Regions from separate parts of the Neobacillus solisequens genome, predicted to be linked through region 1. Evidence: riboswitches for the same ligand, from Rfam matches in the RefSeq annotation. Region 1 holds a riboswitch; each other region holds the start of a gene.
What was found. Region 1 has a riboswitch for S-adenosylmethionine ahead of metK (methionine adenosyltransferase). Riboswitches for the same ligand answer to the same signal wherever they lie in the genome.

Region 1 (4,895 bases):
TTCACTGAAACCATTGTGCTCAAATCCGACTGAAAATGTCTTAATCGCTGGATGAAACTCCTTGGCGATAGAAGCTATAATCGAAGAATCAATCCCGCCTGAAAGGAATGAACCAACTGGCACATCGCTGCGCATATGCATTTTCACAGAATCAAACATGACGTCACGAATTTCTTTTATAAAATCTGCTTCCGCTTTGTCCACAGGCTTAAAGTGTGCTTTCCAATATCTGTTCATCTTCATAGGCTCGCCAATTTTTTTCGTAAAATAATGGCCAGGCTCAAGCTTTCTAATACCTTCAGATAAGGTATCAGGCTCAGGGACAAATTGATAAGTTAAATAGTGCTGTAAGGCATCATAGTTTAAAACATCATTTTCAAGTGCCAGTAAAATACTTTTTTTCTCAGAGCCAAAGAAAGTTCTTTCTCCATCCTCCATATAAAAGAAAGGTTTAATTCCAAACGGATCTCTGGCACCGTAAAGGGTTTGCTCCTGTTTATCCCAAATGACAAAACCGAACATACCGCGCAGCTTTTCCACTGCTTTTTCTTTTAAATGGCTGTATAACGCTATGATCACTTCTGTATCGGAGCTTGTGGAGAAGGTTAAGCCCTCTTTAAGCAATTCCTCACGCAACTCTACATAGTTATAAATCTCGCCATTAAAAATAATCCAATAACGCTCATTCTCATAGGTTAGCGGCTGATGACCGGATTCTATGTCAATGATACTTAAACGGCGGAACCCAAATTGAATATGTTCATCATAAAAAAAGCCATCATCATCCGGGCCCCGGTGCGTAATAATATCATTCATATTTGTAAATAATTGTTTTTGCTCGTCACTGTAATTTTGCGGTTTGTCGTGTACACAACCAATAAAACCACACATTATGTACCACCTACTCCATTTTTCTAAAAATCCATTTAAAACATACCATCTAATACTACCACTTTTTTATTAAAATGGCACTGTGAACAAAAGGAATTTATGGATATTCTCATTTTTTGCCTTCTAAAGACCTATTTAAACATTCTATTCAGGCCCTAGGAATCACTGAACAAAAAAAAACCAAATACAAAATGGGAGTTACACCGTTTAGGTAACTCCCATCCATCATTATCGATTTCCTGCTTGCTCTCGTAATGCTTCCGCTTTATCTGTACGCTCCCATGGAAGATCTACATCTGCACGGCCAAAGTGTCCGTAGGCAGCTGTTTGTTTATATATCGGGCGACGTAAATCTAACATTTTAATGATGCCAGCAGGGCGAAGGTCGAAGTTCGCGTTGACTAGATCTACTAATATATCCTCGTTCACTTTGCCGGTACCAAACGTATCAATCGAAATTGATACTGGACGAGCCACACCAATGGCATAAGCAAGCTGAACTTCACATTTTTCAGCCAGACCTGCTGCAACAATATTCTTCGCAACATAGCGTGCAGCATAAGCTGCGGAACGGTCAACCTTTGTAGGATCTTTTCCGGAGAAAGCACCACCGCCATGGCGAGCATATCCTCCATAAGTATCTACTATAATTTTACGGCCTGTTAAACCAGCATCCCCTTGAGGTCCACCGATAACAAAGCGTCCTGTAGGGTTAATAAAGTACTTCGTGTTTTCATCAATTAATTCTTTTGGAACAACCGGATTGATGACATGTTCCTTGATATTACGTTGAATCTGTTCAAGCGTAATTTCCGGGTGATGCTGAGTGGAAATAACGATCGTATCGATTCGAACCGGCTTATCATTTTCATCGTATTCAACTGTAACCTGAGTTTTTCCATCCGGGCGAAGATAAGGAAGAATATCCTCCTTACGAACTTCTGCCAAACGTCGGGCAAGCTTATGTGCAAGGGAAATTGGAAGCGGCATAAGCTCTTTTGTTTCGTTGCAGGCAAACCCAAACATTAACCCTTGGTCACCGGCACCGATTGCTTCAATTTCTTCTTCAGACATTAGACCTTCACGGGCTTCCAGGGCCTGATTGACACCCATGGCAATATCAGGGGACTGTTCATCAATAGAAGTTAATACTGCACAAGTTTCAGAATCAAAGCCATATTTAGCACGATTGTAACCAATCTCTTTAATCGTTTCACGGACAATTTTTGGAATATCTACATAAGTAGAAGTTGTAATTTCTCCGGCAACTAGCACTAAACCAGTTGTAACCGACGTTTCAGCCGCAACACGGGCGTTAGCATCCTTTGCTAGAATAGCATCTAAAATGGAATCAGAAATTTGGTCACAAATTTTATCAGGATGACCTTCAGTTACTGATTCAGAAGTAAACAAACGACGTTTTGTTGACAATCTGAATTCCTCCTATTTAATAAAATAAGTGAAGTTAATTGTGCGGGTATGAACATACCTGAACACGTAACCTCGGATTTGATACGGAACTCATCCCTTATAGTATGAAATAAACTCAAGTTTTTTATGAAAAACTACATAAAAACTCAGCTGAAAGTCTAAAGATGGTCATATAGTCTTATGTATGCTGCAAATTTTACCCAATAAAAAAACCTTTCCCAATGAGGAAAGGTTAATAGCAAAAGTTTGCGTTCCTTTCACTCTTATCGTTCAAGGACAAGCCTTGCAACAGGTTGAGCACCTTTGCATCGAATTTGAGATGAAATATCTCCATTTACATCGACTGCAGGTTGCTGGGTTTCATAGGGCCTGTCCCTCCACCAGCTCGGGATAAGAGAGTATCCGTTCAAATCAAAATCATAACACACCAAAGAATAAAGTCAATGGATTTTTAAGAAACTTTCTATAAATCATACATATCTCTTACTAGATTTCCATTCAAAATATTTAGTAAAATTATAAAATGGTACCTAATTTTATCAATTAGTATAGACTATTTATTTAAATATGTTATACTAATTATTATTAATATTACAAATATCAAAATTAAAATAAAGGAAGGTCTCATTAAATGAATTCTGTTCATGTCCCAAATGAATTAAAGCAGTTTCTGGAGGAAAGCCAGGCACATGTCCAATTATCCGTGCCGCAGTTAGTCGAGAAAATTTTGAGCCGAAACGAAGGATCCTTAACTGCATCGGGTGCAATTACGGTCTCTACAGGAAAGTATACAGGCCGTTCACCTCAAGATAAATTTACTGTATTTGAGCCATCAACTAAAGATAAAATCGCTTGGGGATCATTGAATCAACCGATTTCAGAAGAGGTATTTACTAAACTTTATCACAAAGTAATAGAATACTTAAAGCAAAAAGAAATTTTTGTGTTTAAGGGCTTTGCTGGTGCTGATAAAAAGTCACGGTTACCGATTCAAGTCATCAATGAATTAGCATGGCATAATTTATTTGCCCATCAATTGTTCATCCGTCCAACTGAAGAGGAACTATTAACCCATGACTCGGAATTTACGGTGATTTCTGCCCCTTCCTTTAAAGCGGACCCAGCAGTTGACGGTACAAATTCAGAAACGTTTATTATTATTTCATTTGAACAGCGCATTGTGTTAATCGGCGGAACAGAATATGCTGGTGAAATGAAAAAATCAATTTTCTCTGTCATGAATTACTTATTGCCAGAAAACCATATCTTTTCCATGCATTGCTCGGCAAATGTGGGGCTTGAAGGGGATGTTGCCTTATTCTTCGGCTTATCCGGAACAGGGAAAACGACGCTTTCCGCTGATCCGAATCGCCGCCTAATTGGTGACGATGAGCATGGCTGGTCATCCAACGGGGTCTTCAATATTGAAGGCGGTTGCTATGCAAAATGTATCAACTTAAGTAGAGAGAAAGAACCGCAAATCTTTGATGCCATCCGTTTTGGTACAGTCCTTGAAAATGTGGTGATTAATCAAGAATCAAGAATTCCTGATTATGATGATGGAACATTAACAGAAAACACACGCGCAGCTTATCCTATTGATGCAATCGATAATATCGTACAGCCTAGCGTTGCAGGCCACCCAAATACGATTGTATTCCTAACAGCAGATGCTTTTGGAGTACTACCTCCGATTTCAAAATTAACAAAAGAACAAGCCATGTATCATTTCTTGAGCGGTTATACATCAAAGCTTGCTGGAACTGAGCGCGGAATTACTTCACCACAGGCAACCTTCTCCACATGCTTTGGTTCACCATTCCTACCTCTACCGGCACAGAGATATGCCGAAATGTTGGGTGAGAAAATTTTAGAACACAATGTTAATGTCTTCCTGGTCAATACAGGCTGGACTGGCGGCGAATATGGTGTCGGTAACCGTATGAAGCTTGCTTACACAAGAGCTATGATTCAAGCAGCCCTTGAAGGTGAATTAAATAATGTGGAAACAGTGCAGGATGACATTTTCGGATTGAATATTCCACTTCATATTGCTGGTGTTCCGGACGAAGTACTCCTACCATCGAAGACATGGCTAGATGCAAATGCCTATAAAGAAAAAGCCAAAGAATTAGCTGGCAAATTCCGTGACAACTTTAAAAAATTCGAAAACATCGATCCTAAAGTGGAAGAGCTTGGCGGACCGATTGCGTAATAACTACAAAAAATGCGATTCGATTATGAATCGCATTTTTATTTGTTTTCATCTATCGGCCTGCCTACATCAACAGACTGTGATTGGTTTAACACCGTAAATCGATATTTGCCACTTTTCTTAATTTGGAAATTCCCTTTGTACATGGAAATCTTTTTCCCTTCAGTTGTTGTAAAGTCGGTTTTTTCCTTAAAGGAAAAAGTCTCCGGCTCGGCCGTTTCTAATTGAAATACCTCTAATTGGATCTCGTTTGGGAGATGATCGCCTTCAACCTCTAAATAGACATCCTCATAAAAACCGGCATATATATCCTCTTCTGAGATTAATAAAGTAGAGTTGCCTATTGTGATATATGGTT
Region 2 (4,895 bases), on a different contig from region 1:
CGCCTATCAATTTAAGGATACCGAGCATGCAGCTAACCTATTTGGGTTAAAAGAACCGGGCTATATTTACACGCGGATACATAACCCGACCGTTACTGTGTTTGAGGAGAGAGTTGCATTATTAGAAGGTGGGGTTGGCGCCCTTGCGGTGGCAAGCGGTATGGCGGCCATTACTCTAGCCATTTTAAACATCGCCGAAGCTGGTGATGAAATTGTTTCTGCTTCAACACTGTACGGCGGCACCTTTAATTTATTCGCCGTGACTCTTCCGAAATACGGAATTAAGGTAAAGTTTGTTGACCCTGCAGATCCAGAAAACTTCCGTGCGGCTATTACTGAAAAAACGAAGGCTGTCTTTGCTGAAACCATCGGTAATCCAAGCTTAACTATTTTGGACATTGAAAAAGTAGCGGAAATTGCTCATCAAGCAGGGATTCCGCTAATCATTGATAATACCTTTGCTACTCCATATTTGTGCCGTCCGATTGAACATGGTGCAGATATTGTCATTCATTCAGCCACTAAATGGTTGCTTGGGAATGGCACAACTTTAGGGGGTGTCATTGTCGATGGAGGAAAGTTTGATTGGAATTCACGGAAATTCCCTGGTTTTACGACTCCGGATCCAAGCTATCATGACCTGGTCTATGCAGAAGCACTTGGACCTGTTGCGTATATTGTTAAGGCACGTGTTCAATTGCTGCGCGACCTAGGGCCAGCGTTAAGTCCGCAAAACGCCTTCCAGTTTACACTTGGATTGGAGACACTTCATGTGCGAATGAAGGAACATGTGGCCAATACCCAAAAGGTTGTGGAGTATTTAGAAAATCATCCTGCTGTTGAGTGGGTTTCTTATCCTGGGCATCCATCCCATCCTGACTATGAATTAGCAAAAAAATACCTGCCTAAAGGTGCCGGTTCTGTAGTTATTTTTGGTATTAAGGGTGGACGTGAAGCAGGGGCCAAATTAATAAATGCGATTACTTTATGGGCTCATGTGGCCAATGTGGGAGATGCGAAGAGTTTGATTATTCACCCGGCCAGCACCACGCACCAGCAACTTGATGAAGAGGGTTTGAAAGCATCAGGAGTTTCAGAGGATTTAATTCGACTGTCTATAGGGATCGAAAATGCCGAGGACTTAATTGAAGATCTTGAGGATGCCATTGAGGTGGCAACAGGTCTAACTTCATTAAAAACGAAGGCTTAGTCGAATTTTTCCGAAAATGAAGAAATTTTATTGACACTGCTTTTTATCCATGATACGATAACTTTCGTAATATATTTTTTACGTAAACGAACTAAAGTATTAATTGAATATAGGATTGTTTAAGCTCTTATCAAGAGAGGCTGAGGGATGTGCCCTATGAAGCCCGGCAACCGTCAATTTTATTGAAATGGTGCCAATTCACACAAAGCGAATGCTTTGAGAGATGGGAGAAAGGATTGATTTATAATGCCTTTCTGCCCTTGCAGAAAGGCTTTTATTTTTTTAAAATAGTATCCTTTTAACGAAAAATTCAAACCCTATATTTACGTATTCTGGATATGAAGCAGGTGAGGCAATGATATCAATTAAAAATGTTCGAAAAATTTTCCCTTCGAAACAGGGGCAGCTCAAAGCAGTTGATGAGGTCAATCTGGATATTAAAAAGGGAGAAATTTTCGGAGTCATTGGATATAGTGGCGCAGGTAAAAGTACCTTGATTCGAATGCTTAATGGCCTTGAGCTACCGACTGAAGGCAGTGTAACGGTCGCCGGAAGAGAAATTTCCAAAATTAAAGGCAGTGAGCTTCGCAAGGCCCGCCAGGAAATCAGCATGATCTTCCAGCATTTTAACTTATTATGGTCAAGGACTGTAAGCGAAAATATTGCGTTCCCGCTAGAAATTGCCGGAGTCAAAGGGGCAGAAAGACAAAAGCGGGTAAATGAATTGATTAAATTAGTTGGTCTTGAGGGCAGAGAAAATGCTTACCCTTCTCAACTAAGCGGCGGACAAAAACAACGGGTTGGCATTGCCAGAGCACTGGCTAATAATCCGAAAGTGCTACTGTGCGATGAAGCCACTTCAGCACTTGATCCGCAGACAACAGATTCCATTTTGGATTTGCTTGTTGATATTAATAAACAGTATGGCTTAACGATTGTGTTAATTACTCACGAAATGCACGTCATTCGCAAAATTTGTCATCGAGTGGCAGTAATGGAAAGCGGAAAAGTGGTGGAAATGGGTTCCGTTCTGGATGTGTTCAAAAATCCGCAGCAATCCATCACCAAGCGCTTTGTTAAACAAGTAACCGAACCGGGTGAAACAAAGGAAACAGCAGAGCATTTGCTCGAACACTATCAATCCGGCCGTGTTGTTCAATTAACCTTTATTGGAGAGTCTGCTGAACAGCCGGTGATCACGAATCTAATTCGTCATCACAATGTAACGGTCAACATCCTACAAGGGAAAATATCGCAAACCCAAAGTGGATCATACGGCACACTTTTCATTCATCTTGACGGAGACGAAGCCGAGGTCAACAAAGCAATTGAGTTTATTGGTTCCCAGCAGGTAGGAGTGGAGGTGATCGAGAATGCTTGATACTTGGTTCTATAACGTCGATTGGGATAGTATTTGGGTGGCAACCGAAGAGACCCTTTATATGACGGCCATTTCAGTCGTGTTTACATTCATTCTTGGTATCATTTTAGGAATTATTTTATTTTTAACCGGAAAAGGGAATCTTTGGGAAAATCGAGTGATTAATCAAATTATTGCTTCAATCGTAAATATCTTCCGTTCCATTCCGTTTATTATCCTTATTATTTTATTGCTACCATTTACCGTTTTGATCATGGGTACCATGCTTGGGGCCAATGCCGCATTACCAGCTCTAATCATCGGGGCAGCTCCCTTTTATGCAAGGATGGTAGAAATTGCTTTACGTGAAATTGATAAGGGAGTTATTGAAGCAGCAAAATCGATGGGGGCAACAAATTGGCAAATTATTTTCAAGGTGTTAATTCCTGAATCTTTGCCAGCGTTAATATCGGGAATAACAGTAACCGGAATTGCCTTAGTAGGTTATACTGCCATGGCTGGCGTCATTGGTGCAGGAGGACTTGGAAATCTTGCCTACTTACAAGGATTCCAAAGTTATAATACACAAATAATGGTGTATTCAACCGTATTTATTTTGATCATAGTTTTTATCATCCAATTTGTTGGTGATAAGATCACAAGATTAATTGATAAAAGATAAAACATAAATATCAGGAGGAAAAAATGAAAAAATTATTCGTTTTCGTATCAGCATTATTAGTTATCTTTTCACTTGCAGCCTGCGGGAAAAACAATGCTTCTGAGAGTAAAGAAACAACATTAGTAGTAGGGGCATCGCAAGTTCCCCATTCTGAAATCCTTAAAAAAGCCAAACCCCTTTTAAAGAAGAAAGGTATTGATCTTCAAGTTAAAGTTATCAATGACTATGTGACACCTAACAAAGCTTTGGCATCTGGTGATCTTGATGCAAACTTTTTCCAGCACGTCCCTTACTTAAAAGATCAAATGGCAAAAAATAAAGATTTTGATTTTGTTAATGCTGGCGGCATTCATATTGAACCAATTGGTGTATATTCTAAACGCTATAAAAAGTTATCAGAGCTTCCGAAGGGTGCAACGATTATCATGAGTAACTCTGTTGCTGACCATGGCCGCATGCTTTCCCTTCTTGACCATGAAAAATTAATCACTTTAAAACAAGGTATTGATAAAACAACTGCTAAAGTAGAAGATATTGCTAAAAATCCAAAAAATCTAAAATTCAAAACGGATGTAGAAGCTGCGATGCTGCCAAAGGTATATCAAAATGACGAAGCAGATGCAGTCCTAATCAACACAAACTATGCACTACAAGCGGGATTAAATCCAATGAAGGACGCAATTGCACTTGAGGGGAAAGAATCACCGTATGTAAACATTATTACTGTTCGTAAAGGTGATGAAAACAAAAAAGCAATCAAAACCCTTGTCGAAGTCCTTCACTCTAAAGAAATTCAAGACTTCATTCTTGAAAAATACAAAGGCGCGGTTGTTCCTGTATCTGAGTAATATATTAATAGGAAGAAATACATCTGAAAAGTCAGTGGAATCCACTGGCTTTTCTTTTTACATGAATCCAAACTGATTAGTAAAAAATAGACTGTATTGCTCCCGAGTCTATCGATTGAAAAGAAAACAACAAATAAGGTATGATTTTTATCGGGCTTGTTTTTACATAAAACAAATTAGGCTGAATTTTCAAACTATAAGTTACTTTGATTCTCATTTAGAATTAAATCAGTGAAAATATAAAATAGTTATTAACACATAAAAGTTGATAATAGATTTCATTTGTTATAAGATTGTAATGAGAATAGATTGAGAATGCAGTTATTTTCCAATAGGGTTCAAAAGATACAAAACATTTTTCGGAGGTATAAAAATGGCTGGATCAACTTTAACAATCAAAGATCTGCATGTTGCAATTGAGGGGAAAGAAATTTTAAAAGGTGTAAACCTTGAAATAAAGGGCGGAGAAATTCACGCGATCATGGGACCTAACGGAACAGGTAAATCTACTTTATCTTCCGCCATCATGGGACATCCAAAATATGAGGTAACAAGCGGCAGCATTACACTTGATGGAAAAGATGTACTTGAAATGGAAGTGGATGAGCGCGCTCGTGCGGGTCTGTTTTTAGCGATGCAATACCCAAGTGAAATTAACGGCGTAACCAACGCTGACTTTTTACGTTCTGCCATCAACAGCCGCCTTGGGGAAGGCAATGAGATTTCATTAATGAAATTCATCCGTAAAATGGATAAACAAATGGAATTTTTAGAAATGGATCTTGATATGGCACA
Region 3 (4,895 bases), on a different contig from region 1:
TTTATAAGGGGGAATAAATGTTATTTCAACAGGTTCCAAGGGGGAGGTAGTTTAGAACCTGGTAAAACCGTTAGTGTGTGTTACCATTTTTAACTGGTTCCTTTTTTAATACATTTTTAACATATGGTACGGCGAATCGGTCAAGACCGAAGTAATAAGCTCCCGCGCCTGCGAATAATAGAATCATGGCTGCTGTATAAAGAATAGGATTAGTGCTAGTTGTTCCGGCTAACATAAAGTTTAAGTTCATGAATGCACCTGCGATTAAAGCTGGAATAGTTGCCAAACCTACGACTAAGCCAATACCTACAAGTAACTCACCCCATGGAATTAATACGTTGAAGATATGCACATTTGGAATGGCAAAGCTTTGTAAGAAGTCAGCATACCAAGCTTGAACGGCTGGGTGTTCACCTGTTGCATTTGCTAGTGCCCCTTTTAAGAAGCCTCCAGCATCAAATCCACCTACTAGTTTATGATAACCAGCCTCGATCCATTGGAATCCAAGCCAAATCCTTAACACTGTCCAAACAACTGCTGCGATAGGGGTTTTATACCATCTCATCACAATCATCTCCTATTAACTTTTGAGTTCATACCCAATTTTTGTAAATCAAATGATAGGAAGTATTCAGCTAGCTGTCGACTGTAGTGGAGTTTGTGATTGCTTTCACTATCTCCTCTACACTTTTAATATACTCTGCAGCTACTAAAATGACAACGGTTTTCACAGTTTCTTAACATATTTATAGTGTATATATGAATACACTGTGAACTAGATTACCTTCCTGTTATCAATCATAACTGTGGATAATGTTGATAATGTGGATATCGATCGAAATGTATTGTCAAGCCTGATTATCGGGGAATTCTAATTTGTGAATAGTTAAATACTGAACCTGAACCTATTTTTTGTGGATAATGTGGATAATCTTGTGGAACACTCTCCTCGCAGGACTCCTGCTGTGGATAAATCCCTGGATAATTAAACGGGAGCACCTTTTCTATTTCGGTGCTCCTGCTTATAAGACTTTTACTGGTTTTTTTATTGGCTCATATTCTCCAAGAATGGTGAAATAACGTAGGGATTGTTCCTGTTGATTCAACTGATCGACATCACGTTTTGTAGCTTCAACTATAAAAGTTGTCTCGTTAATTTGCTCTAACCATGTAATCGAAGGGTGGATATAATTTTTCACATGACCATGAATCAACCACTGTTGTTTCGTTTCATTATTTTTATCTGAAATGGTGGCAGTGCCAGATTTTTCAGGTCGAGGTCCAGATGAGTTCGTTTGACAAACATATACTAAATCCTCAATCATGGCACTGGCGGTAGGAAACATTCCAGCTCCAGGGCCCTGCAATGTAATCCTGCCGACGATATCTGAATGGACATTAACTGCATTTTCCACCCCTTCCACATGGTAAAAAGGATGTTCTTTCCCAACAACAACTGGTTTTACAATGGCAGTTAGATTATCTCCCGCCTTATGAATGCTGGCAACATGTTTAAACCTTAATCCTGCAAGTTCAGCTGTTTCAATTAACTCACTCGTAATCGAAGTAATCCCTTCCCGTTCCACTTCCTGCCAATTCGGCTGCTCGCCAAATGCAATTCTGCTAAGAATCATGCTTTTATAGAAGGCATCGAAGCCTTCGACATCATTGGTAGGGTCTGCTTCTGCATAACCATTTTCTTGTGCTTGAGTCAGTGCCTCTTGGAAGGACAGCTTTTTCTCACGCATTTCCGTTAAGATAAAATTGGATGTACCATTTAATATGCCCTGAATATACTGTACACGATTAATCTTTAATAACTGACCCAGTGTTTGAATCACCGGTATCCCACCGGCCACTGTAGCTTCAAATCCAACTGATACGTGATGTTCCTCTGCTAATTTCAACAGCTCTTCTCCGTGGTGGGCAAACATTTCTTTATTGGCTGTAATGATGTGGCAGCCCTTTTGAATGGCTTGTTTTAAATAAGTGAAAGTCGGTTCCTTTTCAACGATTGCTTCAAACACAATATCTAACTGCGGAAACTGCAGGATTTCTTCAAAGTCTGTCGTTACCAGAACCTCTTCTCTAATATCCCTTGACTTCTGTTTATTGCGGACGAGTATGGAAGCAACTTCTACGCGTTTTCCCAATGTAGCCTGCAACTCATCCCCATGTGTTTGAATTGTCCGATATACCCCTTCCCCTACCGTTCCAAAACCTAGTATCGCCACCTTAATAACATCCATTTTCTGTTCACCCTTTCCACGTATTTTTTTTAAAGAAGACTCGGTTAAACTTGTCTGTTGATTTCCACTCTAGATGCAAGCGGTTCGTGGGCGTTTCGGCGAGCCTCCTCGGCGTTTGCACCTGTGGGGTCTCTCCAGTACCGTACTCCCACAGGACATTGAATTTCTTCCTTGAATCTGCCCACGCACGAAGGAAATGCGATAGCGTTTTCGAGGAGTCTTCGCATCTTCCGCTACAATCAACAGAGTGTAAAAAATCAACACTGACCTTTAACACAGCCTAAAAGAAAAGCCCTCTTCATAAGAAGAGGGCTAGTTCCTCCTCTTATCTTTCAGGTAATAATACCTGCAGGAATTAGCACCTTTTCAAGGAATACCTTGAAGGTTGCCGGGCTTCATAGGGCCTAGTCCCTCCGCCGCTCTGGATAAGAGATATGTATTTGACTTTTCACTAAATTTCCAATATTTAAATGAAATATTATCTGAATTTACTTGAAATGTCAATATTAAAGTGATTTATGATCAACCATTCTTTTCCTTCCAATTGATGAACCTGTTTTGTGCCCCTGTGGTTTAGTGTTAAGAACTTCAGTTATTCGCCTAAAAAAATATGAACCTATCGTATATTTCCTTCTTTATATTGATAGACCCCCATTCTCGTTGATAAGATCCTCTTTTGCGTTGATATAGCCCAATTCTCGTTGATAAGACCTTCTTTTACTTTGATATACTTCGTTTTCAAGTCGATAAAGTTATGCACTTATGAGTTTAGGATAATATTCACATTTCAAGTAGATAAAACGGCTATATTATAAAAAAAACACCACCCGCATCACACAAGCGGGTGGCATTCTTTCAACTTATTTTTCCAATTTCGCCTCGGCCAGTTTAATTTGCTCAAGTACCTGGGACGGCGAGGTTCCGCCAAAGCTATTACGGACAGCTACAACATGCTCTGGAGCAAGAACCTCGTATATGTCTGATTCAAACAACGGACTAAATTGTTCGTATTCTTCCATGCTTAAGTCCAGCAAAAACTTGCCAGATTGAATGGCATATAAAACAATTTTCCCAATTACTTCATGTGCGTCGCGGAACGGAAGCCCTTTGCGAACCAAATAATCGGCGATATCGGTCGCATTGGAGAAATCATTATTGATCGCTTTGCGCATCACGTCTTTTTTCACAGTCATCGTTTCAATCATCGGAGCAAGCAGCTTCAAAGAGCCTTCTAGTGTTTCTACCGTATCAAACATGCCCTCTTTGTCTTCCTGTAAATCCTTATTATAAGCTAGCGGCAAGCCTTTCAATACCGTCAATAACCCAATCAAATTGCCATATGCACGGCCTGTTTTCCCACGCAGTAATTCTGGCACATCCGGGTTCTTTTTCTGCGGCATGATACTTGAACCGGTACAAAAGGAATCATCCAGTTCGACAAATTGAAACTCTTGGCTTGACCAAATGACCAATTCCTCCGACAGGCGGGAAATATGGGTCATGATAATCGAGCCGATGGACAGAAATTCCAGAATAAAGTCACGGTCGCTTACGGCATCCATGCTATTGGGATAAATCGTTTCAAATCCTAGTAATCCCGCAACGAGTTCTCGGTCGATCGGGAAGGTGGTGCCTGCTAATGCCCCTGAACCAAGCGGAAGCCAGTTAATCCGTTTCAAGGAATCTGTCAATCTTTCTTTATCACGTTCAAACATCCAGAAATAAGCCATTAAATGATGGGCAAATGAAACTGGCTGCGCCCGTTGCAAATGTGTATAGCCTGGAATCAACGTTTCGATATGTTCCTTTGCCTGATTGAGAATGGCTCCCTGCACTTCCTCCATTAAGGTGATCAATTCTAGCGTTTTTGTGCGCAGATACAGATGCATATCAGTGGCAACCTGATCATTCCGGCTTCGACCAGTATGCAATTTTCCACCGACAGGGCCAATTTTTTCTATCAATAGCTTTTCAATATTCATATGAATATCTTCATCTTCTACCAAAAATTCAACCTCGTTACGGTCGACCATTTCTTTAATAGACAGTAAGCCTTGCTTAATTTTTTCAACATCGTCCAACGGGATAATACCACATTGGCCCAGCATTTGCACATGTGCCAGGCTTCCGGCGATATCCTCCTTGGCCAGCTTCTGGTCAAAGGATATCGAAGCAGTGAATTCTTCGACGAGCTTGTTCGTTTCTTTGGTAAAGCGTCCGCCCCATAGCTTAGACATGATTACTCCTCCTAATACTAAGAAGACTGCCCTCGAATCAATTTTCGAGGGCACTCCGACTTTATTTTAAAATAGATTCTTTATTATTTACCTCAGCATACACTTTGGTTGGCAGACCCCATAATTTGATAAAACCAACAGCCGCATTATGATCAAATGCGTCACCTTTTGTATAAGTCGCCAGTTCCTCATTATATAAACTGTGGACGGATTGACGGCCGACAACAGTATGATTCCCTTTATGAAGCTTAACACGAATTGTACCAGATACTACCTTTTGTGTTTCCTCAATAAAGGCATCAAGAGCAGCCTTTAATGGAGAAAACCAAAGGCCTTCATAAATGATTTTTGCCATTTGCTGCTCCACCTGGGTTTTGAATTGAGTGACTTCGCGAGGCAAAGTTAAAAA

Region 2: linked by a shared signal. The riboswitch ahead of ACI3K6_RS10365 (methionine ABC transporter ATP-binding protein) and the one ahead of metK (methionine adenosyltransferase) in region 1 are both predicted to bind S-adenosylmethionine.
Region 3: linked by a shared signal. The riboswitch ahead of ACI3K6_RS11655 (homoserine dehydrogenase) and the one ahead of metK (methionine adenosyltransferase) in region 1 are both predicted to bind S-adenosylmethionine.

Annotation. Positions count from the first base shown of each region.
Region 1 is NZ_JBKFGJ010000019.1:131,681-136,575, forward strand. It holds gene asnB (asparagine synthase (glutamine-hydrolyzing)) at 1-891, opposite strand, end outside; gene metK (methionine adenosyltransferase) at 1,120-2,322, opposite strand; SAM riboswitch class I at 2,583-2,719, opposite strand; gene pckA (phosphoenolpyruvate carboxykinase (ATP)) at 2,954-4,537, shown strand; gene ACI3K6_RS18325 (hypothetical protein) at 4,576-4,895, opposite strand, start outside.
Region 2 is NZ_JBKFGJ010000009.1:228,315-233,209, forward strand. It holds gene ACI3K6_RS10360 (O-acetylhomoserine aminocarboxypropyltransferase/cysteine synthase family protein) at 1-1,210, shown strand, start outside; SAM riboswitch class I at 1,335-1,440, shown strand; gene ACI3K6_RS10365 (methionine ABC transporter ATP-binding protein) at 1,566-2,591, shown strand; gene ACI3K6_RS10370 (methionine ABC transporter permease) at 2,584-3,252, shown strand; gene ACI3K6_RS10375 (MetQ/NlpA family ABC transporter substrate-binding protein) at 3,276-4,100, shown strand; gene sufC (Fe-S cluster assembly ATPase SufC) at 4,474-4,895, shown strand, end outside.
Region 3 is NZ_JBKFGJ010000011.1:24,795-29,689, forward strand. It holds gene ACI3K6_RS11650 (DoxX family protein) at 71-565, opposite strand; gene ACI3K6_RS11655 (homoserine dehydrogenase) at 1,023-2,249, opposite strand; SAM riboswitch class I at 2,572-2,681, opposite strand; gene argH (argininosuccinate lyase) at 3,110-4,486, opposite strand; gene ACI3K6_RS11665 (argininosuccinate synthase) at 4,548-4,895, opposite strand, start outside.